Regions from separate parts of the Peribacillus sp. AS_2 genome, predicted to be linked through region 2. Evidence: riboswitches for the same ligand, from Rfam matches in the RefSeq annotation. Region 2 holds a riboswitch; each other region holds the start of a gene.

Region 1 (7,752 bases), on a different contig from region 2:
AAGTCTTGTATTAAAATCAGGGTAATCATCCCGATACAATCGTGAGAGGGAATCAGGATGAGACCATTCCGAACCTCTTTTGACATTTTCATTGAAATATCTCCTAAAGTTAAAAAAATGGAGCTCTATGAGCCACTATGTTAAGCCACTTTTGGACCTAGCCATGTCCAATTGGCCATATTCTTAAAATTTATGGCAGAGAAAGTAAGCATCGCTTGCATCGGCTCTTTTTAAGTCCCATTAAAGCAGTCTTACGCATATCCTGCTTCTTTTGCATCTACGAATACACACTCAATCGTTTTTTTATGTTTCGCATATAGGTTTTAAAAATGACGCAGATGATCTGAATCTTCCACGATATGCTTGTCAGAAATGCCGTGCCACTACTAAAAGCGCGTAGGGGAGACGACCCCTCAGGCGAAAAGCGGAGGGCCGACCGCCGGCGGAAAGCAAGCGCCTGAAGTGGAAATCGACGTTCAATATGTAAAAGCTAAAAAAACTGTAGACAAACTCGAGCGAAAGTTTGTCTACAGTTCGTGAAGTTCACGACAGTGAACTTCTTTATATTTATAACCCCCATGAGTTCAATAAAAGGTGAATGGCTTTTTCCAATTCGGATTCAGGAATCCCTGCAAAGCCCAATATAATTTTTGGAGGATGTTCGTCAATTTTCTCGATTGAATATGTTGATAATCCATAAATTTTAATTTGGTCTTCGTTTGCCTTTTGAATAAGTGTCTGTTCATCCATGCCGTTCTTGACGATGAGGACGATATGCAATCCTGACCGCTCTCCAATGATTTTTATTTGTTGATGGGGTTTAAATAGATCAATCACTTTATCCAGCTTCCGACGGTACACTTTCCTCATCCGATTTAAATGCTTTTCAAAATCCCCTTTCTTCATGAACTGTGTCAACACGTGCTGATCAATCCGTGAAACGGTTGAATGGTAAAAAGACAATTCCTGTTGATGCATTTGTAACAATGGAGCGGGAAGAACCATATAACTGATCCGAATTGATGGCATCAATGATTTTGAAAATGACCCTAAATAAATCACCTTATCACCAGCATCCATACTTTGTAAGGAAGGAATTGTTTTTCCACTATAACGAAATTCACTATCATAATCGTCTTCGATAATATAGCGGTTTGCTGCCCCTTGAGCCCAGTTCAACAATCGGGTCCGTCTGTTAACGGATAGGATTGTCCCATTGGGGAAGTGATGTGAGGGAGTGACATACACAACGTCGATGTTTGAATCTTCAATTTGGTTCACCTTTACGCCTTCTTCATCAATTTGCAGTGGATGGACTTCATTTGGGTAGCTGCGTAAAATCCGATGAATCAAGTGATACCCGGGATCTTCAACACCATAGATGGCATTTTTATCGAATAGAAGGACTAGCTGCTGTAATAAAATTTCCATTCCTGCACCAATGATGATCTGTTCTGGGACACATTGAACACCACGTGCATGATACAAATAATGGGCAATTTCACATCGTAATTCATATTCCCCTTGAGAATCCCCAAGTAAAAGAAGATCTTGATGTGATTCATCGATTTTGCTTTTCATGTATTTTCTCCATTTTTCAAATGGGAAATGTTCCGTGTCAATTTGGCTGGGATGAAAATGATATAGCAATTCCCCTTGTTTATGATTGATTTGTTCCACTGATACTTGGTTAGTTTGTGTATACTCTAAATCCTCGAAAGTTTGAATATAGTACCCTTTTCTTGGTATGACTTCTACGTATCCTTCAGCAGTCAATTGTTCATATGCAGTCTCCACGGTATTTTGACTTATTTGAAGGAACTCTGCCAATTTCCGCTTGGAAGGCAGTTTTGTGCCGTAAAGAAGACGGCCTTCAATGATTTCTTTTTTAATATATGAATATAATTGTTCGTACAAAGGTACTTCACTTAACCGATTTAAATCGCAAGAAAGCATATTCATTTTGTTGCCACCTTTTTGATAAATTTTTACTGACCTCATTAAACTTATTAAAACTGACACTTTCAATGTGGTCAACTCTTTTTTATACTAAGCCTAACAAATCTAAAAAATGAAAATATTAGGGGGAAGAAAAAAATGGAAAAATTATTAGGAACTGACACAGTAAAAAGAGGAATGGCACAAATGCAAAAGGGTGGCGTAATCATGGACGTCATTAACGCAGAACAAGCAAAAATCGCAGAAGCATCTGGTGCGGTAGCTGTCATGGCATTGGAAAGGGTTCCTTCCGACATCCGTGCGGCTGGCGGAGTAGCAAGAATGGCAGATCCGAGAATTATCGAGGAAGTAATGAATGCAGTCTCAATCCCGGTCATGGCTAAAGCAAGGATTGGCCATATCGTTGAATCAAGGGTCCTGGAATCCATGGGAGTGGATTATATTGATGAAAGTGAAGTGCTGACTCCTGCGGATGAAGAATACCATATTCTAAAAAGTGATTTCACAGTACCTTTCGTTTGTGGCTGCCGTGATTTAGGCGAAGCTGCGCGCCGTATTGGTGAAGGAGCATCCATGCTTCGTACAAAAGGAGAACCAGGAACAGGTAATATTGTGGAAGCAGTGCGCCATATGAGAAAGGTACAGTCACAGATTCGCAAAGTGAGCATCATGAGTGATGATGAATTAATGACAGAGGCAAAAAATCTTGGAGCCCCTTTTGAAATTTTAAGAGAAATCAAACGCACAGGTAAATTGCCTGTAGTTAACTTTGCAGCGGGCGGAATTGCCACTCCAGCAGATGCTGCATTGATGATGGAATTGGGAGCAGATGGCGTTTTCGTTGGGTCTGGTATTTTTAAATCTGAAACTCCAGAAAAATTCGCATCCGCAATCGTTCAAGCGACTACATATTTCACCGATTATGAATTGATTGGCAAGTTGTCAAAAGAATTGGGCAGTGCAATGAAGGGCATTGATATTTCCAAACTAGCTCCGGCAGAACGGATGCAGGAACGTGGATGGTAATATGATAACGATTGGTGTTTTGGGATTACAGGGAGCGGTTGAAGAACACTTGAACCAAATCAAAGCTGCCGGCGAACAAGCGATTATAGTAAAAAAACCGGAACAGTTGCGGGAAATCGATGGCTTGATCATTCCAGGCGGAGAAAGCACGACGATGAGGAAGCTAATGGATCGTTATGGATTTATGGAACCGATCAAAACTTTCTTCGAAGATAAAAAACCAATTTTCGGTACATGTGCTGGGATGGTATTGGCGGCAAATGAATTGACTGGCGATGAGGTGGCCTATCTCGGACTAATGGACATTTCTGTGAAAAGGAACGGATTTGGACGTCAACGGGAAAGTTTCGAGGCTGACCTATCCATCAAAGGAATGGAAGCCCCATATAAGGCAGTATTCATCCGGGCGCCATTTGCTGATGAAGTTGGAGAAGGTGTAGAAGTATTGGCTGTTTATGAAGAGAATGTAGTGGCTGCGAGACAAGACCATGTCCTCGTAAGTGCATTTCATCCAGAATTGACAGGTGATGATCGCTTCCTTCAACTTTTCATTGAAATGGTGAAGACATCCGTAAGTAAGGCCGAATTGAAAACCTGCTAAACAAATGAAGCTGTCCTATTAATAGGACAGCTTTACTTTTGAAAGCTCAAAACTCTATAAAAATACATATTGCTTGAATTTACTATTCTTTACTTTTATAATAAAAAGTAAGTATTTACTTACTTACTTGGAAGGGGAATGTATATGACAGCAAGAGTTGCAGTTATCACAGGGGGAGCAAGCGGTATAGGCCGAGCCACATGCCTGAAATTCGCAGCAAAAGGGGACAAGGTCGTTGTTGCGGATTTTAATGAAGAAATGGGTCGGGAAACCGTTGATCAGATAACAGCTAATGGTGGAGTGGCCATTTATGTTAAAACGGATGTTTCTAAGCAGGAAGATGTTGAATCGTTAATCAATAAAGCAGTGGAAACATACGGAAGGCTCGATATCATGTTTAATAATGCCGGCATTGGTGCGGGCGGTATGATCCTAGACCAAGATATGGAAGGTTACTACAAAACGATTGGGGTGAACCAGCACGGAGTGGCCTTTGGAATCATGGCAGCAGGACGGAAAATGAAGGAACTGGGTAACAAGGGAGTCATCATAAATACCGCTTCCGTGTTTGGCTACTTAGCTTCCCATGGGACTTTTGCCTATCAGGCGACTAAAGGCGCTGTAAGAATGATGACACAGACAGCAGCTTTGGAATTGGGTGCTCATGGGATACGCGTTGTGGGCATTGCGCCGGGCGGGGTCGACACTCCTATCATACAAGGTTATAAAGACATGGGAATCATCGATAAATTGAATGCAAGTCAAATGCGCGGTGAATTGATTAAGCCAGAAGCCATTGCAAATACCGTCTATCTATTATCGTTAGAGGAAGCGGATGCGATCAATGGAAGTGTAGTCATGGTCGATGATGGCTATGCATCTTTTAAGTGATTTTAAGAAAACATCGTCCCAACCAGATGATGTTTTCTATTTATGATATATGGGAATATTGAATTCTAATAGATCAAAGGTAATATTGACCGATTGATACCAGCGATATATCATGGGAAATAGATGGGTGAAACCGGTCTTATCTTTATAAAAGAAGGTTGATATTTTTGAAAAAAGGGCAGCAAACCAAAGAACGAATCATAAATGTAGCCCGGACTCTTTTTGCCACTAAAGGTTTTGACATGACAAGAACGAATGAAATTGCCTCTGCATGCAATGTTTCCGAAGCTACAATTTACAAATACTTTGACAGCAAAAAAGATTTGCTTTTGGCTACAATTACCCCTAATGAAAAAGAGGAATCTGAAGATGGGACTAGCCATCTATCCACGGATGATCTAGTGGAGAATCATGTTACTACCATGATAAAAAAAATTCTTGAAAATAAAGAACAGTTTTCGATATTATTTAGGGAAACACAATTCGATCAAGATATTTCAAAGCAATATGTAGATCAGATTTTCAAGCCAAATGCCAGGCATATTGAAATACAGAAGAGAATAGATAGCGGAGAGATACAATATATCTCTGATATTATTTTATTTAATGTAGGGATCATTTCTTTCACATTGGCTTTATCTACACATTATGAGATCCATCAACAAAAAAAGGAGCCATATTTTACTTCTGAACGAATTAAGAGCATTGCTCAACTTTTGGTATATGGTATTCATGGGAAACAAAATCATACATAATGAAACGGTCATATTTAAGGGCATGAGCATCAAGCCGTAAATATGACCGTTTCTTTTTTCATTCAGAGTAGATGTCCAGAGTGTAAGATTTGACTTATATTTTTCAGACAATTACGATAAATGTATACTTCACGAAATGCTTTAAGAAAATTATATCTGGAAATCTTGTAACATTGGAGGGTATCAAATGAGCGATATCGTAATTTTATCAGGAAGTCCGGCTATTCCATCAAGAACGGACATTTCACTAAAACATATTCAATCATTAGTCGAAAATGCAGGATTTACTACAGCTTATTTCTCGATTACGGATTTCTCAGCAGATGATTTATTCCAAGGGAAATATAATAGCGAGGATATCTCAAAGCTTTCAGAGAGAATTCAAGCAGCCAGAGGAGTCATTATAGGTTCACCGGTTTATAAGGCTTCTTATACAGGTGTATTGAAAGCATTGATTGATTTGCTGCCAGAAGGTGCTTTTAAGGGTAAGCCGGTGCTGCCAATCATGATTGGTGGAAGTAACAGGCATCTATTGGCGATTGACTATGCGCTTAAACCATTAATTTCAATATTAAAAGGCGAGCCGCTGCAGGGGATTTATTTTGTTGATAAAGAAATAGATAAACAGAATTCAGAAAATCCGATCAATGATTTGCATTTAATTGATCGCGTCCAGAGTCAGGTTCAAGAATTTGTAGAAGCGATACAGTTAAGAAATTAATGACTTCAATAAATTAATTCCTTTTATAAAAAGACTGGAACCTTAGAAATTTTTTTAGAATAACACGCGTCAATAATAGGCCTATTAATGAAAATAGACTCATTTTTTTGGAGACTTTATCTAAAAAAACGAGTCTATTTTCGTATTTATATGAACAAAAAATCATAAATTGAATAGTGTGTATAAAAATAACAGTTCATCCATAATATTAAACCAAGTTATTTTATAAGAAAACTCCATTGACAAGGATTAAATATATGTTAATATTTAAAATAATAAAACTTATCCAGAGCGACGGAGGGAATTGGCCCTTTGAAGTCCGGCAACCTGCATGATGGATGCAAGGTGCTAACTCCAACAAAATGTTGATCATTTTGGAAGATAAGGTAAAGATATTTACCTTGCGATCTTTCCATCATGGAAAGATTTTTGTTTTTTGTGAAAATTTTAGGCAGACCATAACAATGTAAGGTTGTATGGAATTATATAAATCAAAAAAATTTAAAATAAAATATTCGCGGGTTTTCTTAAAGGAGGAACTGGTTTGAATAAAGAGAATCAGCTTGAAGAAATTTTTGAACGACTTCAAGAAATGCTTAATTCAATGAAATATGGATCCATTACACTTATTGTCCAGGATGGTAAAATCATTCAAATGGAGAGAAATGAAAAACTAAGAATTAAATAAGGTATCTGCTGACTAGAAAAACTAGAGGCGGGTTTAACTGATATAAAGAGAGTATTGGTTAGATTCGTCTCTTTTTCCTAGATTCAAATAACCCGGGGAAGATTACAACGGGAATTGATCAACAGTTACTCTAACCTGATACAGCAAGTTTTTAGAGGGGGCTACAAAGTTGGCTGCATTAATAAACTATGAAAATTTCAATACAGGGGACTTCCCTGTATTTCCTGAAGACACTGAGACAAAAGGTGCTTTGGAAGTTCTGCAATGGGCGAATGACCATTATGGAGACAAACTGATTTATGCTTGCAGTTTTGGTATTGAAGGCATCGTGCTTACGGATTTATTGGCGAAGGTCAATCCTTCGGCAAAAATAGTTTTCCTTGATACAGATGTTCATTTTGAGGAAACTTACCAATTGATCGAGGAAGTGAAGAAGCGATATCCGAAGCTTTTGATCGAAATGAAGAAACCTGACTTGACGCTTGAGGAACAAGCGGCGGAATATGGCGATGAATTATGGCTTAGTGATTCCAATAAGTGCTGTAACATCCGTAAAATCGTTCCGCTTACAGATGTGCTTTCATCGGCAACAGCCTGGCTTTCGGGACTGCGGAGGGAGCAATCCGAAACAAGGGCTAAGACCGAGTATATCAATAAGGATAATAAGTTCAAATCAGTTAAAATATGCCCGCTCATACATTGGACATGGAAAGATGTTTGGCGTTATGCCCACAAAAATGGACTTCCATATAATGTCCTGCATGATAATGGATATCCGAGCATTGGATGTAAAACGTGTACTGCACCTGCCTTCAATGCAGATGATTTACGCTCAGGCCGTTGGCAAGGGGCTCAAAAAACGGAATGCGGATTGCATTTATCTTAAATAAATAGAAATTATAGGCTTAAATAAATAGAAACCATAGGGGGAAATTAGCATGACAATCAGTTTACCGCACGGAGGAACATTAATCGATCTTTGGGAACCAAAATATGATCTTAGTAAAATAACGAAGTCAATCGAAATCGATGAAATTGCTTTAAGCGATCTTGAATTGATAGGGACTGGTGCCTACAGCCCGATTAAAGGATTTTTTACAAAAAGTGATTA
Region 2 (7,752 bases):
CAGGCGCTTCTGCAACTAAAAGTTTCTTTGATGAAACCGTCTCCTTTGCAAAAGAACATTCAATTTGTGTGGTCCATGATTTCGCCTATGGGGCGATCGGATTCGACGGAAAAAAACCGATAAGCTTTCTCCAGGCGGAGGGAGCGAAGGATGTAGGAGTTGAAATATACACTCTATCGAAAACATACAATATGGCAGGGTGGAGAGTCGGTTTCGCAGTGGGTAATAAGAGTGTAATAGAATCTCTTGAACTATTACAAGACCATCTTTATGTGAGTCTCTTCCCGGCGATACAAGAAGCTGCGGCAAGTGCTTTGCTTGACTCACAGACCTGTGTAGAGCAGTTAGTGCAAATGTACGAGGGGCGAAGGAATGTTTTCATTGAGGGATTGAGGTCCATCGGATGGGATGTCAAAGCTCCAGCGGCATCGTTTTTTGCCTGGCTCAAGGTACCTGAAGGTTTTACGTCCGAGAGTTTTGCGGACTATTTATTAACGCATGCCCATGTAGCTGTTGCCGCAGGGAATGGGTTCGGTGAATTTGGCGAAGGTTATGTCAGGGTAGGGCTACTGACTTCGGAAGAACGGCTGCAAGAGGCTGTGGAACGAATACGGACATTAAACTTATTTTAATGCAATAAGATATCCGATTTATTCACTTTAAATGGTTAAAACTTATTGACAAAGTAGGAATTACCTGTCAGAATACAAAATAAATTCTTAATCTTTCGATACTGGATACAACTTATATATCAGCGTTTTCTTATTTTGAGCAGGTGGAGGGACTAGCCCGATGAAGCCCAGCAACCGACCGTAATTCCATTGTAAAATGGGGCGGAATCCTTCCGCCGGATTTTTTGAAATCCACAAGGCACGGTGCTAATTCTTGCAGCCGATGGCTGGGAGATAAGAAGATGGCTTTTTAAAGCCTCTTCTTTATGAAGGGGCTTTTGCCATTTTGAGACCATCTCAGACCAATAGTGACATCGAGAGTTTACTAACGTGTTATAGGAGTGATCAGATGAGCGAGATAGTCGCTACTTATTTAATTCATGACTTTATTGGAAATCATGAGAAAAAAGCAGAGAGCATTGCCTTGGGTCTGACTGTCGGGACATGGACGGACTTGCCGCATTTGGTACAGATACAACTGGAAAAACATAAGGGACGCGTCATATCGGTGACCCCCCTATCTGAAGAAGAGAGGGCAAACAGCTACTTTAATCGGAAAGTATACCGTTCGCTGATTAAAATTGCCTATCCTGCAAGGAATTTCTCCAATGATTTACCTGCAATCCTTACGACGGTCTTCGGCAAACTTTCATTGGACGGTGAAATAAAACTTATAGACTTGGATTTTGTCGGTGATATTCAAAAAGCTTTTCCCGGTCCGCAATTTGGCATTGAAGGCATAAGGGAAAAGCTTGGCGTATTTAACCGGCCCTTGGTGATGAGCATCTTTAAAGGTGTATTGGGAAGAGACCTAACATTTCATAATGAGCAACTGAGGCAACAAGCATTGGGAGGTGTCGACCTAGTTAAGGATGATGAGATCCTCTTCGACCAGGAACTGACTCCATTTTTCGATAGAATAAAAACGGGAAAAAGAATATTGAATGAAGTCTATGAAACCACTGGCCACCGTACTTTATATGCTGTCAATCTATCTGGGAAAACTTTTGAATTATTGGATAAGGCAGAGCAAGCGGCTGAAGCAGGGGCAGATGCTTTATTGTTCAACGTTCATACATATGGTTTGGATGTATTGCAGGCCTTGAGTGAACATGATCGTATAAAGCTGCCGATCATGGCGCACCCCGCATATAGCGGGGCATTGGCATCTTCATCATTTTATGGTATCGGCTATCCATTATTGCTTGGTAAATTAGTAAGATTATCAGGTGCGGATTTATCCTTGTTCCCTTCCCCTTATGGAAATGTCGCACTTGAAAAAACGGAGACCTTAGCGATTGCTGAAGCTCTGACAAGAGATGAACTTTCATGGAAGAAAGCCTTCCCTGTTCCTTCTGCAGGCATTCATCCGGGCATGGTTCCGGACCTGATCAAGGATTTCGGGCTTGATAGTGTGATTAATGCCGGAGGCGGAATTCACGGTCACCCTGACGGAGCAGAGGGCGGTGCCAAGGCATTCCGTTCTGCTGTGGAAGCATTTCTGGCAGGAAAGGAACTTTCTGAAGCGGCGGCTGAGGAAGAAACCCTAAAAAAAGCTCTTGTGTTGTGGGGAGGCCTATAAGAAATAATGAAACCGATCATCTTTTGTGATTTTGACGGAACGATCACCAACACAGATAATATCATTTCAATTATGAAGAAATTTGCCCCTCCGGAATGGGAAGCGTTGAAAGACGGAGTCCTTCAGCAAAAAATCAGTATATCTTCAGGAGTTGGGGATATGTTTTCCCTGCTTGATAGTGGCTTGAAGGATGACATCATCCAATATGTAAGAAAAACGGCCGGCATTCGACCAGGGTTTTATGAATTCGTTGAGTATACGAAACAAGCCAATATCCCTTTATATATTGTTAGCGGGGGCATGGATTTTTTCATTTCACCCCTTTTGAATGATATCTTGCCAACAGAGTCCGTTTATTGCAACCATGCATTTTTTGATAAGGAAAAGATTTATATTGAGTGGCCACATGCTTGTGATGAGCAATGTAGTAATGATTGCGGTTGCTGCAAGCCATCCATTATGAGGGAAATTGCGGGTCCGGAAGATTTTAAACTCGTTATTGGAGATTCAGTTACGGATTTTGAAGCGGCAAAACAGGCCGATTTTGTCATAGCCCGTGACATATTGCTTGAAAAATGCGGTAGGGAAGGAATTCCACATCAAGGATTCGAAACATTTTTTGATGTAATTGACATCATAAAGCAGCAGGAGGTGGTTAAAGCGTGAACACTCATTCTAAAGAATGGCTTGAGTTGGCAGATATTAAAGCTGAACTGGCCGAAAGGGATTGGTTTATGGGAACTAGCGGGAATTTGTCCATCCGCGAACCCAAAAGCCCTTTCTTTTATATTACCGCAAGCGGTAAGGATAAAAGGAAGCAATCGGATTCGGACTTTTTACTGGTGGATTTAAAAGGAAAACCAGTTGAAGAAACGAACCTAAGACCATCGGCCGAAACTTTACTTCATACAGACATTTACCGAAAAACCAATGCGAACTGTGTACTCCATGTCCATACAGTTGAAAATAATGTGATATCGGAATTGTACGGAGATGAAGGCCAAGTTTCCTTTCGTAATCATGAAATCATTAAAGCGACCGGTCGGTGGGATGAAGATTCGGAGCTTCGGATTCCAATCATATATAATCACGCTGACATACCGCTGCTATCCGATAAGTTCAAGCCGCATGTCGAAGAAGACTCTGGCGCTGTGCTGATACGCAATCATGGCATTACGGTTTGGGGCAAAAGCGGATTCGAGGCAAAAAGAATACTTGAAGCCTGCGAATTTTTATTTCAATATCAACTGTTGCTTAATCAACAAAAGGCGTTTGCAGGTTCTATAAGATAAATACTCATAGAGGAGGAATGAATGATGGCGACGATCAGATTCCATGAAACAAACGAGGTTATTGAAAACGTTGAACAGGTAAAAGGTTTTTTAGAAACACAAGGGGTTATTTATGAGCAATGGGACATTTCTAAATTACCTGCACATCTTGTGGAAAAATACGATCTAACAGATGCTGACAAGGAGGAAATCCTTGTAACGTTCCAATCAGAGATAGCGGAAATCTCTGAAAGAAGAGGCTATAAAGCCCATGATATCATCACATTATCCGATGCAAATCCGAACTTGGATCAAATGCTTGAAAACTTTAAGCAGGAACACCATCACGAAGATGATGAAGTGCGTTTCATAGCAGGCGGAACGAGTATCTTTGCCATTGAAGGCAATGATAAACAGTGGTTTGATGTACGGCTTAATCCAGGAGATCTTATTAGTGTACCAGAATCAACAAGACATTATTTCACGCTCGCGGAAGATAGGAAAACTGTTGCTGTCCGGATTTTCGTAACAGCTGCAGGATGGGTGCCGATTTACGAAAAAGACGAAGTTCAAGCATGAATCAATGTTGAAAAGCCAGCTTATGGGCTGGTTTTTATTTGTAGAAAAAAGGGAAGTCGGAATGGTCTCATCTCGAACCATGATTTTAAAACAAGACCAGATTATCCTTAATGGTTTTTTCCTGTAATCCCCCTTGGATTGAAGAAACTTGCGACACTCCTGCCGAATAACTGGCTAGCCGAGAACCCACAGACACTGCTTTGATGCGGCTCGGGGGACAGTCGGCGGAAAGGGAGCGGATTTCTGAAATCGACTGGACGTTTTTAAATAAAAAACTGCAGTTTTCTTCGAAAATGTCTAGTCTAAAACCAGCTTACGGGCTGGTTTTTTTATGTGAATCCGGCAAGTGCTTTAGTAAGCTAGTTATGATAAAATTTAACGGAATCGAATTTAACCGGATTATAGGAGCAGATAAGAATGAAAACGACCGAAGTGTACATATTGGGCGGTTTTCTCGGCAGCGGGAAAACGACGCTTCTTCGAAATATTTTAAAACAGGAAAGTGAAGCGGGCAGAAAAGTGGCAGTGCTTTTAAATGAGCTCGGCAGTGTATCGGTTGACAGCGGACTCATTGGTGATGGAGTGCCTCTGAAGGAATTGTTTGACGGGTGCATTTGCTGCACAATTCAAGATAAACTGGAGGTTCAGCTTCATGAGTTACTAACCGAAAATGAACTGGATGCGGTTTATATTGAAACGACGGGTGCAGCTCATCCAGTTGAAGTATTGGATGGCATCATGTCGCCGATTTTCGCCAAAAAACTGGAGTATAAAGGGATCATCACGGTCGTCGATTTATTAAGGTGGCGCGATCGGGAGGAACTGTCTCCGCAGCTTCGACAGTTGCTTGCAGAGCAAATCCATCATGCCGATTTCATTTTATTGAATAAAGCGGATATGGTAAGTGAGATGGAGGCCGCACAGCTAATATATACGATACAGGCGCTGAATACGGATGCTGTATGTTTATTGACGGAGTATGCAGCCGTTTCATTGGCATCATTGCAGCAAATGCAAAGAAAAAGGCATAATGTACATCAAAAGCTTGATGTACATGACCATTTGCACTTAACTGCAATCGTTCATACATTTGAAGGTGCTGTGGAACAAACCGATTTTGAAGTGTGGCTTAGGGCCCTTCCGGAAACGGTCTATCGAATGAAAGGATATATTTCCTTTACACATTCACAATACCCGCATTTATTCCAATACTCCTACGGAATGCCGATGTATATGAATGAAATGATGAAAATGCCATTGAATATCGTCATGATCGGGGAAAAGTTGGATAAGGAAATGATGATCGGTCAGTTGAAAGCTTTGGAAGCGAAAGCGGCCCGATAAACGTTTACCGCCCATTAAAGAAGGGAAACATGAAAAGAAGACTTTCTTATTAAGGAGGCGGTATCAGTGCCATGGAATAAGGACGATTACCCAAACTCGATGAAGAATCTAGATAAAGATGTCAGGGAAAAGGCTATAGAAATCGCGAATGCATTATTGGATGAAGGATATGAGGATGGAAAAGCCATTCCAATTGCCATAGACCGGGCTAAGATGTCAGTAGGAAATGATTGAGAAAATGGTCAGACCCACATAGGGGTCTGACCATTTTTATTGTTGCATTCCAAAGGCGGCAAATGTCTTTTCGTCTTCTATCAATCCGCAGGCAGCGCACTGAACCCGAACTTCAGGACCATTATATGCTAGATGGAATGGCAGAAGGGAGTCGTTCGAATATTGTTCAACAATCTCACCGGATTGGGGATCCTTTTTAATGGGTGTTGCTACTTGCTGAATGAGATTGAAGCGAGATTTATTTGTCCGGCAATTCGGACAGCGGTATACTTGAGACATTGTACTCACTCCTTTTTTGGATTTTAAAAAGCATGATATCTTATTATTAAGATAGTCTTTACAAACTTGAACATTAATATGTATAAATTAGTAATGGATGGAAGGGATACTATGAAAGAAAATGTCAGGCAAGAAGAATTACTGGTGGCTTATTTAAGCATATGGAACAATCGTAAGGTGATCGATGGAGGGGGAAGGGAAGTGTTGCCGGAACTCATCAGACGAGAGCTTTTGGATGAAAATGCGCATCCCCGCGCCCGAAAACCAGTATTGGAGAAATTTTACCTTTCTATTAAACGCGTGATGGAATCTTCGCTTTCGGAAGAAATGAAAAATGAGATTGTAATGGCCTATATCACTGAATTGGAAAGATTATGATTTTTTGAGTGTGTACGGATGCTTGTTAGCAAATATTCTTTTTATGCTTCATACTTTTTTCACAAATCATTGTTAAAATTTTAAAAAAATAGATATTTAATGAATAAGGAGCTTAAAATTATGAAGTGGGGCGGGCTTTTTCTTGCCATCGTACTGCTTACGGGGTGTAATAGCGGTATTGCATTTACTAAAATCAATAAAAGTCAATCTTTCCTGGCAACTGTCAATATCAAGGATACCTCACTGACTTTCATAGACGAAAACTATCATGCTTTTGCAAAATGGGATATTTCAGAACCATTTACCGGAGCCCTGCTCCTTGCAGACAAAGATACTATCCTGCTTTATGGAAAAGAGATGGAGAAAGTCCAAGTGTACTCTTTATCTGCAGGAAAACTGATAAACAGTTGGGAAATTGGAAAAGGGATCGTCAATATGCAGTTGTTACGTGATGGAAAAAGCATCGTGGCGGTCAATCAATCGAATCACTCCATTTATTTTTTAAATGCTGAGGGGGAGGAACAGGATATTGTCAAGGTTGGTAAAAGCCCCTTGACCGTTCTTCAAGGAGAGCAGGCGAATCGATTGTATGTTATTAATTTTGGTGATACCAAATGTTCAGTGATAAATCTTGAAACGAAAAAGGTCGATTTCGAATTTCCCGTACATAGTGCCAGCACAGGCACATTATTAAGGGAAGAAAAGGATGAAATATGGATTGGAGGACACGGTGATGGGGATCAAGTGGAAGAAAATCTTTATATTTATTCGGCAAAAACGGGAGAGTTGAAGAAAAAGCTTAAGGCCCCAACCATGCCGATAAAGTTCCTGGAAAATGAGGAAGGGATATTTGTCCTTAGTCATGGGACTAGCTCCTTATATAAATTGAATGATCAATATGAGGAAGTCAAAAGCAAAGTGGTCGGCGTCAACCCCTTTGAAATGGCGAACTTTAATGAAGATGTGGTCGTGGCGGGATATGATAGTGATGAAGTGTATGTAATGGATGCTGAAACAGTCGATGTTAAAAAAACAATCAAAGTCGGCGAAGGTCCATTCCAATTGATGTTGAGGAGTAGATGACATGCATGTTTACACCATTTTAGTCGTGGATGATGAAGAAGATATGCGTAATCTAGTTGAAATGTATTTGCTGAACTCAGGTTATCGATGCCTTCAAGCTGCGAATGGAAAAGAAGCTATAAGTATGGTTGAAACAGAGGAAGTGGATTTAATCCTATTGGATATCATGATGCCAGGTATGGACGGTTTCTCCGTTTGTGAAGAAATTCGTGAAATTGGGGAGATCCCTGTGATATTCGTCAGTGCGAAAGGTGAAGAATGGGATAAGGTGAAAGGGCTGAAGCTTGGCGGCGACGATTATATCGTCAAACCTTTCAATCCAGGAGAATTG
Region 3 (7,752 bases), on a different contig from region 2:
TGAGAATTTTAAAAGGGCGATTACACCAAGAACTAAAGCCATTTTTGCTGAAACGATCGGAAATCCAAGTTTGAGGGTGCTCGATATTGAAGCGGTAGCGGAAATCGCCCACGAAGCCGGCATACCTTTAATCATTGATAATACCTTCGCGACACCGTATCTTTGCAGACCAATTGATTTTGGAGCGGATATTGTCATCCATTCCGCTACAAAATGGCTTCTTGGAAATGGAACGACGCTAGGCGGTGTCATCGTGGATGGAGGGAAATTCGATTGGAACTCGCCAAACTATCCTGGCTTCACGGAGCCTGACCCAAGTTACGACGGTCTGGTATACGCCGAGGCAGTTGGCCCTGCCGCATTCATAACGAAAGCCCGGGTCCAGTTACTCCGTGATTTGGGCCCTGCGCTAAGTGCCCAAAGTGCATTCCAGTTTACGCTTGGACTTGAAACGCTGCATGTAAGGATGAAAGAGCATCTATCAAACACCAAGTCTGTCATTCAATATTTAAAAAACCATCCTGCCGTGACCTGGGTTTCACATCCTGGTGATGAGGATCATCCCGATAAAGCCCTTGCGGATAAATATTTGCCAAAGGGAGCTGGATCTGTCGTCACATTTGGGATTCAAGGTAATCGCGAAGCTGGGGCAAAACTTATCAATTCGGTGGAATTATGGTCCCATGTGGCGAATGTAGGGGATGCGAAGAGCTTGATCATCCACCCAGCAAGTACCACCCATCAACAATTGAATGAGGCGGGTCTTGCGAAAGCGGGTGTAAGTGCCGATCAAGTCCGTTTATCGATTGGGATTGAAAATATAGACGACTTAATAGAAGATTTGGAGCAGGCAATTGAAAAGGCGACGAAAATCGTCTCCTTGACATCCAAAACGCTTTAAGCAAAGTTCCTGTTCATTCTTGTACTAGAAATAATATACATTGCGCTCCTTTTTTATCTATGATAAAATTTCTCCATACTAAAGAACTTAATGATGTACAAATATTCTATATATTAGCTCTTATCAAGAGAGGTGGAGGGATGTGCCCGATGAAACCCGGCAACCGACAAGGAGATTTCCTTGGAAAGGTGCCAATTCACACAAAGTTTAATCACTTTGGAAGATGAGAGGAAGGCCTGTTTCTTCACCTGCCTTTCTGCTCATGCAGAAAGGTTTTTTCTATTTTAATTGGGAAAACTTTTACATGATAGGAGAAACAGACTAATAATGTAGAGAAATCAACTAAGTTCATAGGTTTTATTGGATAAAAGAGGTGAGGGTTAATGATTACATTGACGAAAGTCAGTAAGCTGTTCCGAACAGGAAAAGGAAACAGTGAGACGATCAAGGCTGTAAATAATGTGAATGTTGAAATAAATAAAGGCGAGATTTTCGGGATCATCGGTTACAGTGGAGCGGGGAAAAGTACTTTGATCAGAATGCTCAATGGATTGGAAACACCGACAGAGGGATCCGTTGTGGTGGCTGAAAAGGAAATTTCAAAAATTAAAGGGGCTCAGCTCCGTAAGGCCCGTCAAGAAATCAGCATGATTTTCCAGCATTTCAATCTATTATGGTCAAGGACCGTTCAGGAGAATATATCTTTCCCGTTGGAAATTGCAGGTATTTCTAAACCTGAACGCACCAAGCGTGTGAACGAATTGATCAAGTTAGTCGGACTTGAAGGCAGGGAAAAGGCCTATCCTTCGCAATTAAGCGGAGGGCAAAAGCAAAGGGTGGGAATAGCCAGGGCTCTGGCAAATGACCCTAAAGTGCTGCTGTGTGATGAAGCGACTTCTGCATTGGATCCGCAGACTACCGACTCCATACTCGAATTGCTTGTTGACATCAATCAGCGTTTGGGATTGACGATCGTCTTGATTACGCATGAAATGCATGTAATACGTAAAATCTGCCATCGCGTCGCCGTGATGGAAAGCGGGCAGGTTGTTGAACAGGGTCCTGTCCTGGATGTTTTCAAGAATCCTAAAGAACAAATGACGAAGCGTTTCGTGCAACAGGTAACGGAACCGGAAGAAACGAAAGAAACGATGGACCATTTGCTCGAACGCTATCCAGCAGGCAAAGTGATTCAATTGACCTTTGTAGGTGATCATGCAGAAAGCCCATTGATCACCAAGCTTGTACGTAACTTCGAGTTGGATGTCAATATTGTTCAAGGTAAGATATCCCAAACAAGAAGCGGTTCATATGGAACATTGTTTATCCATCTAGATGGCAAAGAGGATGAAATGCTCCGCGCAATCGAATTCATTAAAGCACAGCAGGTAGGCGTGGAGGTGATTACTCATGCTTGAAGAATTATTGCCGAATGTTGATTGGGAAGACATCATTGAAGCTACGAAAGAAACGCTTTACATGACAAGCGTCTCTGTAGTGGCAACCTTTTTTATAGGCATAATACTAGGATTGATCCTTTTCCTGACAGGGAAGGGTAATATGTGGCAAAACCGGGCTGTTAACGGAGTCATGAGTGCAGTCGTCAATATATTCCGTTCCATTCCATTTCTTATTTTGATCGTGCTGCTCATTCCTTTCACTAAAGCGCTTGTCGGTTCCATGATCGGTGAGAACGCTGCACTGCCGGCACTTATTATCGGTGCTGCCCCATTTTATGCGCGTATGGTTGAAATCGGCCTTCGTGAAATCGATAAAGGTGTAATTGAAGCCGCTAAATCGATGGGGGCAAAAACGAGCACGATCATTTGGAAGGTCCTTCTTCCAGAGTCGATGCCTGCCCTTATTTCCGGGATTACGGTAACATCGATTGCATTGGTTGGATATACCGCAATGGCCGGGGTCATCGGCGCTGGCGGGCTTGGTAATCTAGCCTATTTGGACGGCTATCAAAGAAATCAAAATGACGTTACGCTTGTAGCGACAATCGTTATTCTAATTATCGTCTTCATAATTCAAATTATTGGAGATGTGATTACATCTAAATTGGACAAAAGATAAAGGGAGATGAATAGGATGAAAAAGTTTTTAGGATTTGCATTAATCTTAGTGTTATCTATCGCTTTGGCTGCTTGTGGAAGTGAAAAGGATAAAAGCGGCAGCGATACGGAAAAAGAATCGAAGAAATTAGTTGTAGGGGCATCCAATGTTCCTCATGCAGAAATCCTTGAGGAAGCTAAACCGCTTCTTAAAGAAAAAGGAATCGATTTGGAAATTGAAACGTTCCAGGACTATGTTTTACCGAATAAGGCGTTGAATGATAAGGAATTGGATGCTAACTACTTTCAACACATTCCATATTTAGAGGGGCAAATTAAAGAAAATGGATATGACTTCGTCAATGCTGGCGGAATCCATATCGAGCCGATTGCTCTATATTCAAAAAAATATAAAAGCATTGATAAACTTCCTGAAGGCGCAACAATTATTATGAGCAGCTCTGTTGCTGATCATGGACGCGCTTTATCCCTTTTGGAAAAGAATGGCCTGATCACTTTGAAAGAAGGCATCGATAAAACGACGGCTACAACGAAAGACATCGTTGAAAATAAGAAAAACCTTAAATTCGATGCAGATTATGAAGCGGCCCTGCTTCCTAAAATTTATGAGAGCGGCGAAGGCGATGCAGTCTTGATCAACTCCAACTATGCAATTGACGCCGGTTTGAATCCGCTTAAAGATTCAATTGCGATTGAGGATTCCGAATCACCTTATGTGAACGTCATTGCCGTAAACAAAGGTGACGAAAATAAAGAAGCAATCAAAGCGCTTGTAGAAGTATTGCATTCTAAAAAAATTCAAGATTTCATTCTTAAAGAATACAAAGGTGCAGTTGTACCGGCGGATAAATAATTCGAGAATGGCGGCCTGATTTAATTCAGGTCGCCGTTTAAAAAGGTTTCGGAATGGTCTCATTCCGAAACCTTTTTTTTTTATTGGATTTAAAATCAGAATAGCCCTCTGCATTTGTTATTGAGTGCCGATGGGCAGGGATAACAACCGAAACGCTCATATTACACATAGCCATGGTTGCGGAATCTGCGTCAACAGCTTCAGGTTTTATTCATGTATGCTTCAGCAGTCAGTAACGGATTTGTGTTGGGACGATAGTAACACCCGGAAATACTCGATTAAGAGCCTCTGATTGAACAAATGATTAATAAAGCGCCGAACTTAGAGAAGTGAAGCACTTTATCACGGAAATCCTAACCGGCATTGAAAGGAATATAGAATGTAGGTGAAAGTGATTCTATCTGATTGTGTAGTCTTAGTGGATTGGAACGGAAGGTACGAGACTCCTGCGGGAAAAGCGAGTCAAGGGGAGACACCGCAGGCGCAAAAGCGCCGAGGAGGCTTCCGGACCGCCCGCGGAAAGCGAGTGCCTGAAGTGGAAAGTAACGTCCAAATTTTGAAAACCTAAAAATCTAAAAAACTGTAGTCAAACTAAAAATTATGAGCGGCGGATTATGCAAAAGCTGAACGGACAAACCAGCTCGCTATAATGATGATCAAGGTTGTTTCAAGTCTGCGGCTTAATGTAATTCCTTTCATGTTTAATCAGGAAAGGAAAGGGTATAGAGATAATGAAGGTGAAAAAAAGATACACAAATTTGAAAGGATGGTTCACTATCAATACTCTGGATTTAAATGTAACAAGCGAAATGGAAAAGGCGATGCAGTCTTCACATGGGATTGGCTACAGTGAGTACAGTAGAGACTTAGACCTCCGTATCGAGGTTGAGAAAGAACGGGATAGGGAACATGTAAAGTGCAACAAAATGGTCCAGGACCTACAACGCAAAATTCACGGCTAAGCATATAAAAGAATTCTTTAAAAGATCGGTCTGTAGAGGTAAAATGGAAAGTGGTCCATAAAATAAGGGTTTCCTTATTGGATAAACTTACATAATACCTGACAGTCCGATTTTTTTCTTTTTAATCGGAACGTTCATACCTTGCAATCGAAACCTTTGAACATATAGTAATAAGGGCGAAGATTTGCCGAATAATAAGATAATTTTAACAAAAGCTAAAATAAGTATGAATATGCAGTAAACAGGCCATATCTGTTAGTATTGTAAGAATAGGACAGGTTTTTAACATGGCCGAAGTGGAAACCCCTATCTATTTAGTTGATTCCAAATTGGATTTGTTATAAAATTGGAATGAGAATAAAGTGAGAATGCTTTTACGGAAATTATAGTAATGAAAGTAATCTTTACTTTCTGGTAATAAAATTGGAATTAGTTCACGGAGGTATTATTATGTCAGCTTCTACATTAACGGTTAAAGATCTGCACGTATCAATTGAAGGCAAAGAGATTTTAAAAGGGGTAAACCTTGAAGTTAAAGGTGGGGAAATCCATGCGATCATGGGACCAAATGGAACTGGTAAATCAACTTTATCATCAGCAATCATGGGTCACCCTAAATATGAGGTAACTAGCGGAAGCATCACATTCGATGGTGAAGATGTATTGGAGATGGAAGTAGACGAGCGCGCTCGTGTCGGTCTATTCCTAGCTATGCAATATCCAAGTGAAATCAGCGGTGTTACAAATGCAGACTTCTTACGTTCTTCCATTAACGCACGCCGTGAAGAAGGCGATGAAATTTCATTGATGAAATTCATTCGTCAAATGGACCAAAAAATGGAATTCCTTGAAATGGATGAAGATATGGCGCAACGCTATTTAAATGAAGGTTTCTCAGGCGGAGAGAAAAAACGCAACGAGATTCTTCAATTAATGATGATCCAACCTAAAATTGCAATCTTGGATGAGATTGATTCAGGTCTAGATATCGATGCACTTAAAGTCGTTTCAAAAGGAATCAACGAAATGCGCGGAGAAGACTTTGGATGCTTGATCATCACTCACTACCAACGTCTATTAAATTACATCACTCCTGATTTTGTACATGTAATGATGCAAGGACGTGTCGTAAAATCAGGCGGTCCTGAACTTGCTGCCCGCTTGGAAGCGGAAGGTTATGACTGGATTAAACAAGAATTGGGCATTGAAGACGAAACTGTTGGCGAAGAAGCGTAAGTAGGAGGATTTGCAATGACTACAGAAACGAAATTACCGTTTGAACAAGAGGATATAAGCTCCTATTCAACTAAAAATAATGATCCAGCTTGGCTATCCGAGCTTCGGATTCAAGCGTTTTCTGAATTAGAAAAGCTCCCGATGCCAAAGCCGGATAAAACGAAAATCGATAAATGGAATTTCACTTCTTTCCAAACTCATACGGTTGAGAGTGAAGCTTTTGCCTCTTTAGAGGAGCTTCCGGAAGAAATTAAGTCCATCATTGAAGAAAATGAAAACTTATACATCCAACGCAATAATACGCCGGCACATATCAATCTGTCAGCAAATGTGAAAGAACAAGGCGTCATTTTTACGGATATTTTATCAGCGGCTCGCGATCATGCTGAGCTTGTGCAAAAATATTTCATGAAAGACGGCGTTAAAATAGATGAGCATCGTTTAACGGCGCTTCATGCTGCATTGGTTAATGGGGGAGCATTCCTTTATGTTCCGAAAAATGTAGAAATCAAAGAGCCGATTCAATCGGTATTCCTTCTGGATAATCCGGATACTACACTTTTCAACCATGTCTTGATCGTAGCTGAAGATAATAGCTCTGTCACATATGTAGAGAACTATTTCTCAACCGTTGAGTCTAACGAAGGTGTTGCCAACATCGTAACTGAAGTATTTGCAAATGCGAATGCCAAAGTCCAATATGGTGCGGTCGATACCCTTTCAAAAGGCTTCACGACATATGTTAACCGCCGTGGAGTGGCAGGACGTGACGCACGTATTGAGTGGGCGCTTGGCCTGATGAACGACGGAAATACGATTTCAGATAATACAACATATCTAATGGGCGATGGCTCTCACGGTGATACAAAAACCGTTGTAGTCGGACGCGGGGAACAAAGGCAGAACTTCACGACAGCCATCATTCATTATGGCAAACGCTCTGAGGGTTATATCCTTAAGCACGGTGTCATGAAAGAATCCGCATCCTCCATTTTTAATGGCATTGGGAAAATAGAGTATGGTGCTACAAAGGCCAATGCTGAACAAGAGTCACGTGTATTGATGTTAAGTGAAAAAGCACGCGGAGACGCCAATCCGATCCTCTTGATCGATGAAGATGATGTAACGGCTGGTCATGCTGCTTCAGTCGGCCGTGTCGACCCGCTTCAGCTGTATTATTTAATGAGCCGTGGTATTACAAAGAAAGAAGCAGAAAGACTTGTCATTCACGGATTCTTGGCCCCTGTTGTTAACGAGCTTCCAATTGAGGGAGTCAAAAAACAATTAGTAGCGGTCATTGAAAGGAAAGTACAGTAATGAACCCATACGAAATTCGTAAGCTTTTTCCAATATTAGATCAAGAAGTCAATGGTCAGCCATTAGTTTATTTAGATAGTGCTGCAACCTCTCAAAAACCGGCTGCAGTGATTGAAGCGATTGAGCAATATTACCGCGGCTATAACTCGAATGTTCACCGCGGGGTGCATACACTAGGAACAAAAGCTACGGATGCGTATGAAGGTGCTCGTGAAAAGGTACGTAAATTCATTAATGCTTCTTCTACAGAAGAAATCATCTTTACCAGAGGCACAACGACTGCTTTAAATACTGTAGCAAGAAGTTACGGTGGTGCAAATATTAAAGAGGGTGACGAAATCGTCATCTCTTACATGGAGCATCACAGTAATATCATTCCGTGGCAGCAGCTTGCCAAAGAAAAAG
Region 4 (7,752 bases), on a different contig from region 2:
CATAAGCCTCTTCTATCCAGCTTTTCACTTCGTCCAAATACTCATCAAAGGAATCGATATGTCCCCGGTAGGCGCGAGTAGTCATACCCTGCCCAGGAAGGTCGCCCATGACGACATGGTATCCAGCCGAAAGCCACATTTGTGTTACCCACTTATAACGCCCGTGATGTTCCATTGCCCCATGAATGATGACAATGACGCCCTTTGCGTCTCCTTCTGTCTCCCATTTCCACATTCGAAATCCCCCTTTCACTTTTCACTTGTTGTGTACGATCCATGATAGTTGAAATAATATATATAAATTATAACCATATTCGTGATTTTCGACAAAAAAGAAATCTAACAAGTTGTACATTGCTATTATAAATAGCCAAGTGTATTTGCATACGGTATATTAAAATAATACATAAAAACATTCACTTCGGAAAGGAAATGATTGAAAATGATTATTTATCCGTATAAAGGCAAAGAACCTGAAATTGCTGAAAGCGCTTATATTGCTGAAAATGCTGTCGTCACAGGTGATGTCAAAATTGGCGACGAAACATCAATCTGGTTCAATTCCGTCATTCGCGGTGATGTCTCCCCAACCATCATCGGAAAAAAAGTCAGTATACAGGATAACAGCGTCCTGCACCAAAGCCCAAATAATCCATTGATCATCGAGGATGAAGTAACCATTGGCCATCAGGTCATATTACATAGCTGTAAAATCCGCAAAGGAGCTTTAATCGGCATGGGATCGATCGTACTTGATGAAGCCGAAATCGGCGAAGGGGCTTTCATAGGTGCCGGCAGTCTCGTTCCCCAAGGCAAAGTCATTCCACCGAATATGTTGGCATTCGGACGTCCAGCTAAAGTCATCCGTGAAATCAACGAAGAAGATCGTCAGGATATGGAACGCATCGTACGCGAATACGCCGAAAAAGGCCAATACTATAAAACGGCGGAACGGATAAAGTAATGCACGAGCACTTGACTGAAAATTACGAGTATTTGCTCCCAATTCACGAGTAAATCGCTTAAACTTACGAGTATTTGCTCCAAATTCACGAGTAAATCGCTCAAACTTACGAGTATTTGCTCCAAATTCACGAGTAAATCGCTCTAGCTCATGAGTATTGCTCCAAACTCACGAGTAAATCGCTCTAGCTCACGAGTCTGGCCCTTAAAGTTTAATTTCTTTGGGATTTCTTGAATTATTCCCGCAGACGGCTAAGTTAATCCATAAAAAAGGTGCCCCGCAAATAACGGGACACCTTTTTTATATGAATTACGCTTGTGCTTTTAATGTTTCTGCTTTGTCCGTGCGTTCCCATGGAAGATCGACATCTGTACGGCCGAAGTGTCCGTATGCAGCTGTTTGTTTGTAGATTGGGCGACGAAGGTCAAGCATTTTGATGATACCAGCTGGACGAAGGTCGAAGTTTGCGCGAACTAGGTCAACAAGAACTTCTTCGCTAACTGTACCAGTTCCGAACGTATCAATGGAGATCGATACAGGCTCTGCCACACCAATTGCGTATGCCAATTGAACTTCCGCTTTATCGGCAAGGCCGGCTGCCACGATGTTTTTCGCAACGTAACGTGCAGCGTATGCAGCAGAACGGTCAACTTTAGTAGCATCCTTACCAGAGAATGCACCGCCGCCGTGACGAGCGTATCCGCCGTAAGTATCAACGATGATTTTACGTCCAGTAAGACCAGCATCCCCTTGAGGTCCGCCGATTACGAAACGGCCAGTCGGGTTGATGAAGTACTTAGTATCTGCATCGATCAACTCGGCTGGAACGACAGCTTTGATCACATGTTCTTTTAGATCGGCTTGAATTTGTTCAAGCGTAACTTCTGCATCATGCTGTGTGGAGATGACGATTGTATCTACACGTACAGGACGGTTATTCTCATCATATTCCACGGTTACCTGTGTTTTACCATCAGGGCGTAGGTAAGCAAGAGTTTCATCTTTACGAACTTGGGTCAAGCGGAATGAAAGTTTATGCGCCAATGAAATCGGAAGCGGCATAAGCTCTTCTGTTTCATTACAAGCGAATCCGAACATAAGACCTTGGTCCCCTGCACCGATTGCATCAATTTCTTCATCTGACATGTTTCCTTCACGAGCTTCCAATGCTTTATCGACACCAGCTGCGATATCGGCAGACTGCTCATCAATGGAACTCAAAACGGCACAAGTTTCAGCATCGAAACCGTATTTCGCACGTGTGTAGCCAATTCCTTTAACCGTATCACGAACGATACGCGGGATATCCACGTAAGCAGACGTTGTAATTTCACCAGCAACAAGTACAAGACCTGTAGTTACACTAGTTTCACACGCAACACGTGCATTTGCATCCTTAGCTAGGATAGCATCTAAAATGGAATCTGAAATCTGATCACAAATTTTGTCCGGATGGCCCTCTGTAACAGATTCAGAAGTAAATAGACGTTTCTTTGACATCATATTTCCTCCTTGGAAGTTAGTATGTTGTAGGCATAAGCCTGATTTTTACGGAACTCGTTTCCCTCATTAGTTTCAACTATAGACACAGAATTACTTATAAAAAACACAAAAACCTTCCCTGGCAAATGAGGAAAGGTTTAAAATTCTGTCTTCTATCCTTTCACTCTTATCGTTCAAGGGTTTTTTACCTTGCTCAGGTTAGCACCATCACCACTATTCCTTGAAGACCTTCGCTTTATTTTCGGCGATCGATCTTGGAGTCAAGTTCAATATGGCAGGTTGCTGGGTTTCAAAGGGCCTGTCCCTCCACCAACTCGGGATAAGAGAATCCGTACAATTTAAGATATTATCGTATCTGGCTGGAATTTGTCAATGCTTTTCTAAAAAGAACATTTCCACCCAGAACGGCGTTCATTTGAAAAAACATGTTGATACAACGTCCTAGAGGGGTTTACAACGCAATATACGAATAGAAATGTTGTAAATTGCCATTAATAATAAAGTATTGAATATCGAAAAGGAACGACATCCTGACTTTCCCTTTAGACATATATTGTTTACTTACTTCCTATTTAAATAAATTTTTCCTCATGAAAGTATATGCGATCATCCTGACTCGGTTCCTGCCGGATTAAAATGATTAATGCGGCCAGCTGAAAATAATCACAAATTAAAAGAAATAGTATAGACTAATTAAATGAATGTGTTATACTAATTATAATCTAAAAACTCAAACAAAGGAAGGTACCTCATATATGAATTCTGTAGATGTTTCTAATGAGTTACACCAATTATTAACAGGAAACAATGTGCAAACTCAACTATCAGTTCCTCAATTGGTCGAAAAAGTACTAAGCAGAAATGAAGGCGTTTTAACATCAACCGGCGCGGTAAAAGCTGAAACTGGCAAATATACCGGTCGTTCACCTAAAGATAAATATATCGTGGAAGAAGCATCAGTTAAAGATAAAATCGATTGGGGCCCAGTGAACCGGCCGATTTCCGAAGATGTGTTCAATAAACTATATAATAAAGTAGTTGACTACCTAAAAGCAAAAGAAGAGATTTTTGTTTTTAAAGGTTTCGCTGGTGCAGACGAATCATCACGTCTTCCCATCCGTGTTGTTAATGAATATGCTTGGCATAACCTTTTCGCCCATACTTTGTTCATCCGTCCAAACGAAGAGGAACTGAGAGGTCACGAAGCTGAATTCACGATCGTTTCTGCACCTAACTTCAAAGCGGACCCAGAAGTGGACGGAACTACATCCGAAACGTTCATCATCGTTTCTTTTGAACGCCGTACGATCCTGATCGGCGGAACGGAATATGCAGGAGAAATGAAAAAATCGATCTTCTCGATCATGAACTACTTACTTCCAGAGGCTGGAATCCTTCCAATGCATTGCTCTGCCAACGTAGGACGTGAAGGGGACGTCGCTTTATTCTTCGGACTGTCCGGTACGGGCAAAACAACTTTATCAGCAGACACTAGCCGTAAATTGATTGGCGATGATGAGCACGGCTGGTCTTCTAACGGCGTATTCAACATCGAAGGCGGCTGCTATGCAAAAACGATCAACCTTTCACGTGAAAAAGAACCGCAAATTTTCGATGCAATCCGTTTTGGTGCTGTATTGGAAAATGTTGTTGTTGATCCGGATACGCGTGAAGCAAACTATGATGACAGTTCATTGACTGAAAACACTCGTGCTGCTTACCAAATGCAAGCAATCGATAACATCGTGAACCCAAGTATTGCAGGACATCCAAATACAATCATTTTCTTAACGGCTGATGCTTCAGGAGTTCTGCCTCCAATCAGCAAGCTTTCCAAAGAACAGGCAATGTTCCACTTCCTAAGCGGATACACTAGTAAATTGGCTGGTACTGAAAGAGGCGTAACTTCACCGGAAGCTACATTCTCCACTTGCTTCGGTTCACCATTCTTACCGCTTCCAGCTACACGCTATGCTGAGATGCTTGGTGATAAAATTGACGAGCACAATGCAAAGGTATACCTTGTCAACACAGGATGGACTGGCGGTGCATACGGAACTGGAAGCCGTATGAAACTTGCTTACACCCGTGCAATGGTACAAGCGGCGCTTGAAGGTGAATTAGCGAACATTGAAACGATCAAAGATGATATCTTCGGTTTGGATATCCCGCTTCATGTTCCTGGTGTTCCTGATGAAGTGCTTCAACCAATCAAGACTTGGGCAGATCCTGCCGCTTATAAAGAAGCAGCAACAGACCTTGCCGCACAATTCCGTGCAAACTTCAAGAAATTCAAAAGCGTTCCAAGTGAAATCGAAGAACTTGGCGGCCCGACAGCTTAATAAATTGTACACAAAAGGACCAAGCTCTTGCTTGGTCCTTTCAGTTTGTCGGTAAGAAACGTCACTTCCCGAACTGGATTACTTTATTAAGTGCCATGGAAGGGGAAATACCTCGTCTAATGTCGAATATAGTACCAAGTACCCGAAATACGGCATCTTCGCTCGAATTCACTGCCTTACGAATACGCGACTACCGTCGAATTCACTGCCTTTCAGCTCGAAATACGCCATCTGTGGTCGAATTTACTGCCTTATAGCACGAAATACGGCTCTTTCAGTCGAATTTACTACCTTGTACCCCGAAATACGGCATTTGTAGTCGAATTATAACTGCCTTGAAGCTCGAAACACAGCGGCTGCGCTCGAATCTACTAGCTTACAGCCCGAAATACGGCTCTTTCAGTCGAATTTACCACCTTGTCCCCCGAAATACGCCATCTGCGCTCGAATTTACTGCCTTATAACCCGAAATATGGCGGCTGTGCTCGAATAATTGGCTAGCCGAGACTCTGCTAGGATGCTTGCGGTGAGGAGGCTTGACGTACAGGAAGCGGATCTGAAAACAACTGGATCGTTTCCACGTTCTGAAAGGGCCTCGTTCTTGCATGGTCCTTTTTTTCAGTGGAAAAAGGGCACTGTGATAGTCAGTGCCCTCTTAATCGTTATTCCATTATCGATGTTGTCCAAGTTTTTAGATGATCGCTTTATTCCTGTCTTTTTTCATGGACACCGTTTTGTATTGATATATATTGCCCAGGTTGGCCACCGGGATATCTGTTTTCGTTGCATCAATGCAATTGCGTGTATCCAGAATCAATTTATTGCTCATGCGATTCGATAGCTTATCATAATCCATCTGTTTAAATTCATCATGGTCAGTCAGGATAAGTATCAAGTCGGCATCATTTACAGCGTCTTCCACTGATACGACTGGCATCTTTCCAGATTTGACATGCGGGTCATGCAAGGCTACATCCATGTTTTCCATCCCCATCAAGATATTGACTACATCAATGGAGGGACTTTCACGAATATCATCTACATTTCCTTTGTAAGCTAGACCGAAAACGGCTACTTTTGGCTTCCGGATCCCCTCTAGCATCATCCTTACGGAATTTACGATGTAATAAGGCATCGATACGTTGGTATCACGGGCCAATTTAATGATTCTCGCATACTCTGGCGCCTTTGCAACGACGAAATACGGATCGACCGCTAAACAATGGCCGCCAACTCCCGGTCCTGGCTGGTGTATATTGACACGAGGGTGTTTGTTTGCCATCGATATGACATCCAAAACATTGATGTCCAGCTCGAAACAGATTTTCGTCAGCTCATTCGCAAGGGCGATATTGACATCCCTGAAGGTGTTTTCCATCAGTTTAGACATTTCAGCCGTTTTCGCATCGGTCTGAATGATCTCCCCTTGAACGAATGTTTTATAAACAAGACTTCCTTTATATGAGCATGTTTCGGTGATGCCCCCGACGATACGGTTATTATGAACCAACTCTTCAAGAATCCTTCCAGGTAAAACGCGTTCCGGACAATGTACGAGGAAAATGTCTTTTCCGATGGTAAGGCCCGTCCTCTCGATCATCGGTTTAATATGATCATCCATGCTTCTTGGCGCTATCGTTGATTCGATAATGATGACATTTCCTTTTTTGATAAAAGGAAGAATGTTTGAGGTTGCATCCATGACATGTGTTAAATCACAGGATTGGTGCATGTCCTTTTTATTTGGAGTAGGCACCGCGATGATGAAAACATCCGCATGTTCCGGGCTTAACGCAGCTCGGAACTTATTGGAAGCAATCACTTCTTCTAATACCTCATCCAATCCAGGTTCTTCGATATGGAGCCTGCCGCTATTCAAATTGGAAATAATTTCAGGGTGGATATCCACGCCGACAACATCGACACCGTATTTCGCAAACATTAAAGAAGTTGGAAGTCCGATATAACCTAGTCCGATTGTACAAAGTTTCATTTAAACCACTCCTATCTATTTTTCTGCTGCACTCAAATTTGTTAGGCTGTTTGATAGATTTCGATAAAGATTTCCTTCTCTTGTTTCCAGTTGTATTTTTGTCGCGCCTTCAGGCAGTTCTGGCTCATTTCCGCCCTTTTTTCAGGATGCTTCAATAAGTAATTGACACCTTCGGCAATTGATTTTGGATCATGCGAATCGACACATACACCGATTTTTTCCGCATCGACAACCTTTTGAATTTCAGGAAAGCTGCAGGCAACCACTGGCACACCGCTCATCATGTATTCAAACAATTTATTTGAAGAAGCGGAGTAGTGATTAAAGCAGACATTATTCAATATCTGAAAACCTAAATACGCATTTTTTGTATAATGGAGCAGCTCGTCGACCGGAACCTTCGGCAGGAACTTCACACGATGCTCCAGGTTCATGTCGCTCACTTTCTTCATTAATTCATCCTTGATCCTTCCATCCCCGATAAAAACTACCGTTCCGCCCTCGATCATCGGTACAGCATCAACCAATTGCTCTAACCCTCTTCCCATTTGAACGCCGCCTTGGTATAACAATATCGGTTCATTCTCTGGCAAATCGAGCAGCTCATGCAAATTCACGGCCGTACTTTCCTCCGGATTGGTTGGAATCGGGTAGTTATGGACCACCTTGGGATACAGACCATATAAGTCTTCGTTATACTTAGCTCTCGTATGGTTTTCAGCGATCATTTCATCGACGAACATTAATAGGAATTTCTCCATCATCCCGTAAATTCGGCTATTATATCCCGTTCTGCTCGTTTGTACTTCATGCGAGTCATAAATCAGCTTTTTCCTTCTCATCCATTTACTGCTGATCGCTCCCTGCATGAGCGTATTCAAGTCATTTGAATGATAGAAATCATATTTCCTTTTCCGGCCATGATAGATCATTTGACCAAAAATGTAACT

Evidence for each region. Region 2 has a riboswitch for S-adenosylmethionine ahead of mtnW (2,3-diketo-5-methylthiopentyl-1-phosphate enolase). Riboswitches for the same ligand answer to the same signal wherever they lie in the genome.
Region 1: linked by a shared signal. The riboswitch ahead of OTG27_RS22835 (YezD family protein) and the one ahead of mtnW (2,3-diketo-5-methylthiopentyl-1-phosphate enolase) in region 2 are both predicted to bind S-adenosylmethionine.
Region 3: linked by a shared signal. The riboswitch ahead of OTG27_RS02020 (methionine ABC transporter ATP-binding protein) and the one ahead of mtnW (2,3-diketo-5-methylthiopentyl-1-phosphate enolase) in region 2 are both predicted to bind S-adenosylmethionine.
Region 4: linked by a shared signal. The riboswitch ahead of metK (methionine adenosyltransferase) and the one ahead of mtnW (2,3-diketo-5-methylthiopentyl-1-phosphate enolase) in region 2 are both predicted to bind S-adenosylmethionine.

What each region holds. Positions count from the first base shown of each region.
Region 1 covers NZ_JAPTGA010000017.1:20,312-28,063, reverse strand. The annotation lists gene pdxR (MocR-like pyridoxine biosynthesis transcription factor PdxR) at 568-1,962, opposite strand; gene pdxS (pyridoxal 5'-phosphate synthase lyase subunit PdxS) at 2,098-2,985, shown strand; gene pdxT (pyridoxal 5'-phosphate synthase glutaminase subunit PdxT) at 2,987-3,586, shown strand; gene OTG27_RS22850 (SDR family NAD(P)-dependent oxidoreductase) at 3,731-4,477, shown strand; gene OTG27_RS22845 (TetR/AcrR family transcriptional regulator) at 4,645-5,232, shown strand; gene ssuE (NADPH-dependent FMN reductase) at 5,420-5,953, shown strand; SAM riboswitch class I at 6,233-6,341, shown strand; gene OTG27_RS22835 (YezD family protein) at 6,498-6,641, shown strand; gene OTG27_RS22830 (phosphoadenylyl-sulfate reductase) at 6,811-7,527, shown strand; gene sat (sulfate adenylyltransferase) at 7,580-7,752, shown strand, end outside.
Region 2 covers NZ_JAPTGA010000002.1:196,182-203,933, reverse strand. The annotation lists gene OTG27_RS03760 (pyridoxal phosphate-dependent aminotransferase) at 1-632, shown strand, start outside; SAM riboswitch class I at 760-912, shown strand; gene mtnW (2,3-diketo-5-methylthiopentyl-1-phosphate enolase) at 1,021-2,253, shown strand; gene OTG27_RS03750 (2-hydroxy-3-keto-5-methylthiopentenyl-1-phosphate phosphatase) at 2,260-2,919, shown strand; gene OTG27_RS03745 (methylthioribulose 1-phosphate dehydratase) at 2,916-3,545, shown strand; gene OTG27_RS03740 (cupin domain-containing protein) at 3,570-4,103, shown strand; gene OTG27_RS03735 (CobW family GTP-binding protein) at 4,521-5,447, shown strand; partial or broken gene OTG27_RS03730 (DUF2188 domain-containing protein) at 5,514-5,660, shown strand; gene OTG27_RS03725 (hypothetical protein) at 5,718-5,960, opposite strand; gene OTG27_RS03720 (hypothetical protein) at 6,072-6,338, shown strand; gene OTG27_RS03715 (YncE family protein) at 6,459-7,421, shown strand; gene OTG27_RS03710 (response regulator transcription factor) at 7,423-7,752, shown strand, end outside.
Region 3 covers NZ_JAPTGA010000001.1:433,429-441,180, forward strand. The annotation lists gene OTG27_RS02015 (O-acetylhomoserine aminocarboxypropyltransferase/cysteine synthase family protein) at 1-901, shown strand, start outside; SAM riboswitch class I at 1,019-1,131, shown strand; gene OTG27_RS02020 (methionine ABC transporter ATP-binding protein) at 1,285-2,319, shown strand; gene OTG27_RS02025 (methionine ABC transporter permease) at 2,312-2,980, shown strand; gene OTG27_RS02030 (MetQ/NlpA family ABC transporter substrate-binding protein) at 2,996-3,832, shown strand; gene OTG27_RS02035 (YuzK family famiily protein) at 4,570-4,794, shown strand; gene sufC (Fe-S cluster assembly ATPase SufC) at 5,245-6,030, shown strand; gene sufD (Fe-S cluster assembly protein SufD) at 6,046-7,347, shown strand; gene OTG27_RS02050 (cysteine desulfurase) at 7,347-7,752, shown strand, end outside.
Region 4 covers NZ_JAPTGA010000011.1:29,095-36,846, reverse strand. The annotation lists gene OTG27_RS19095 (alpha/beta hydrolase) at 1-235, opposite strand, end outside; gene OTG27_RS19090 (gamma carbonic anhydrase) at 446-964, shown strand; gene metK (methionine adenosyltransferase) at 1,274-2,467, opposite strand; SAM riboswitch class I at 2,631-2,793, opposite strand; gene pckA (phosphoenolpyruvate carboxykinase (ATP)) at 3,223-4,809, shown strand; gene OTG27_RS19075 (nucleotide sugar dehydrogenase) at 5,501-6,802, opposite strand; gene OTG27_RS19070 (glycosyltransferase) at 6,844-7,752, opposite strand, start outside.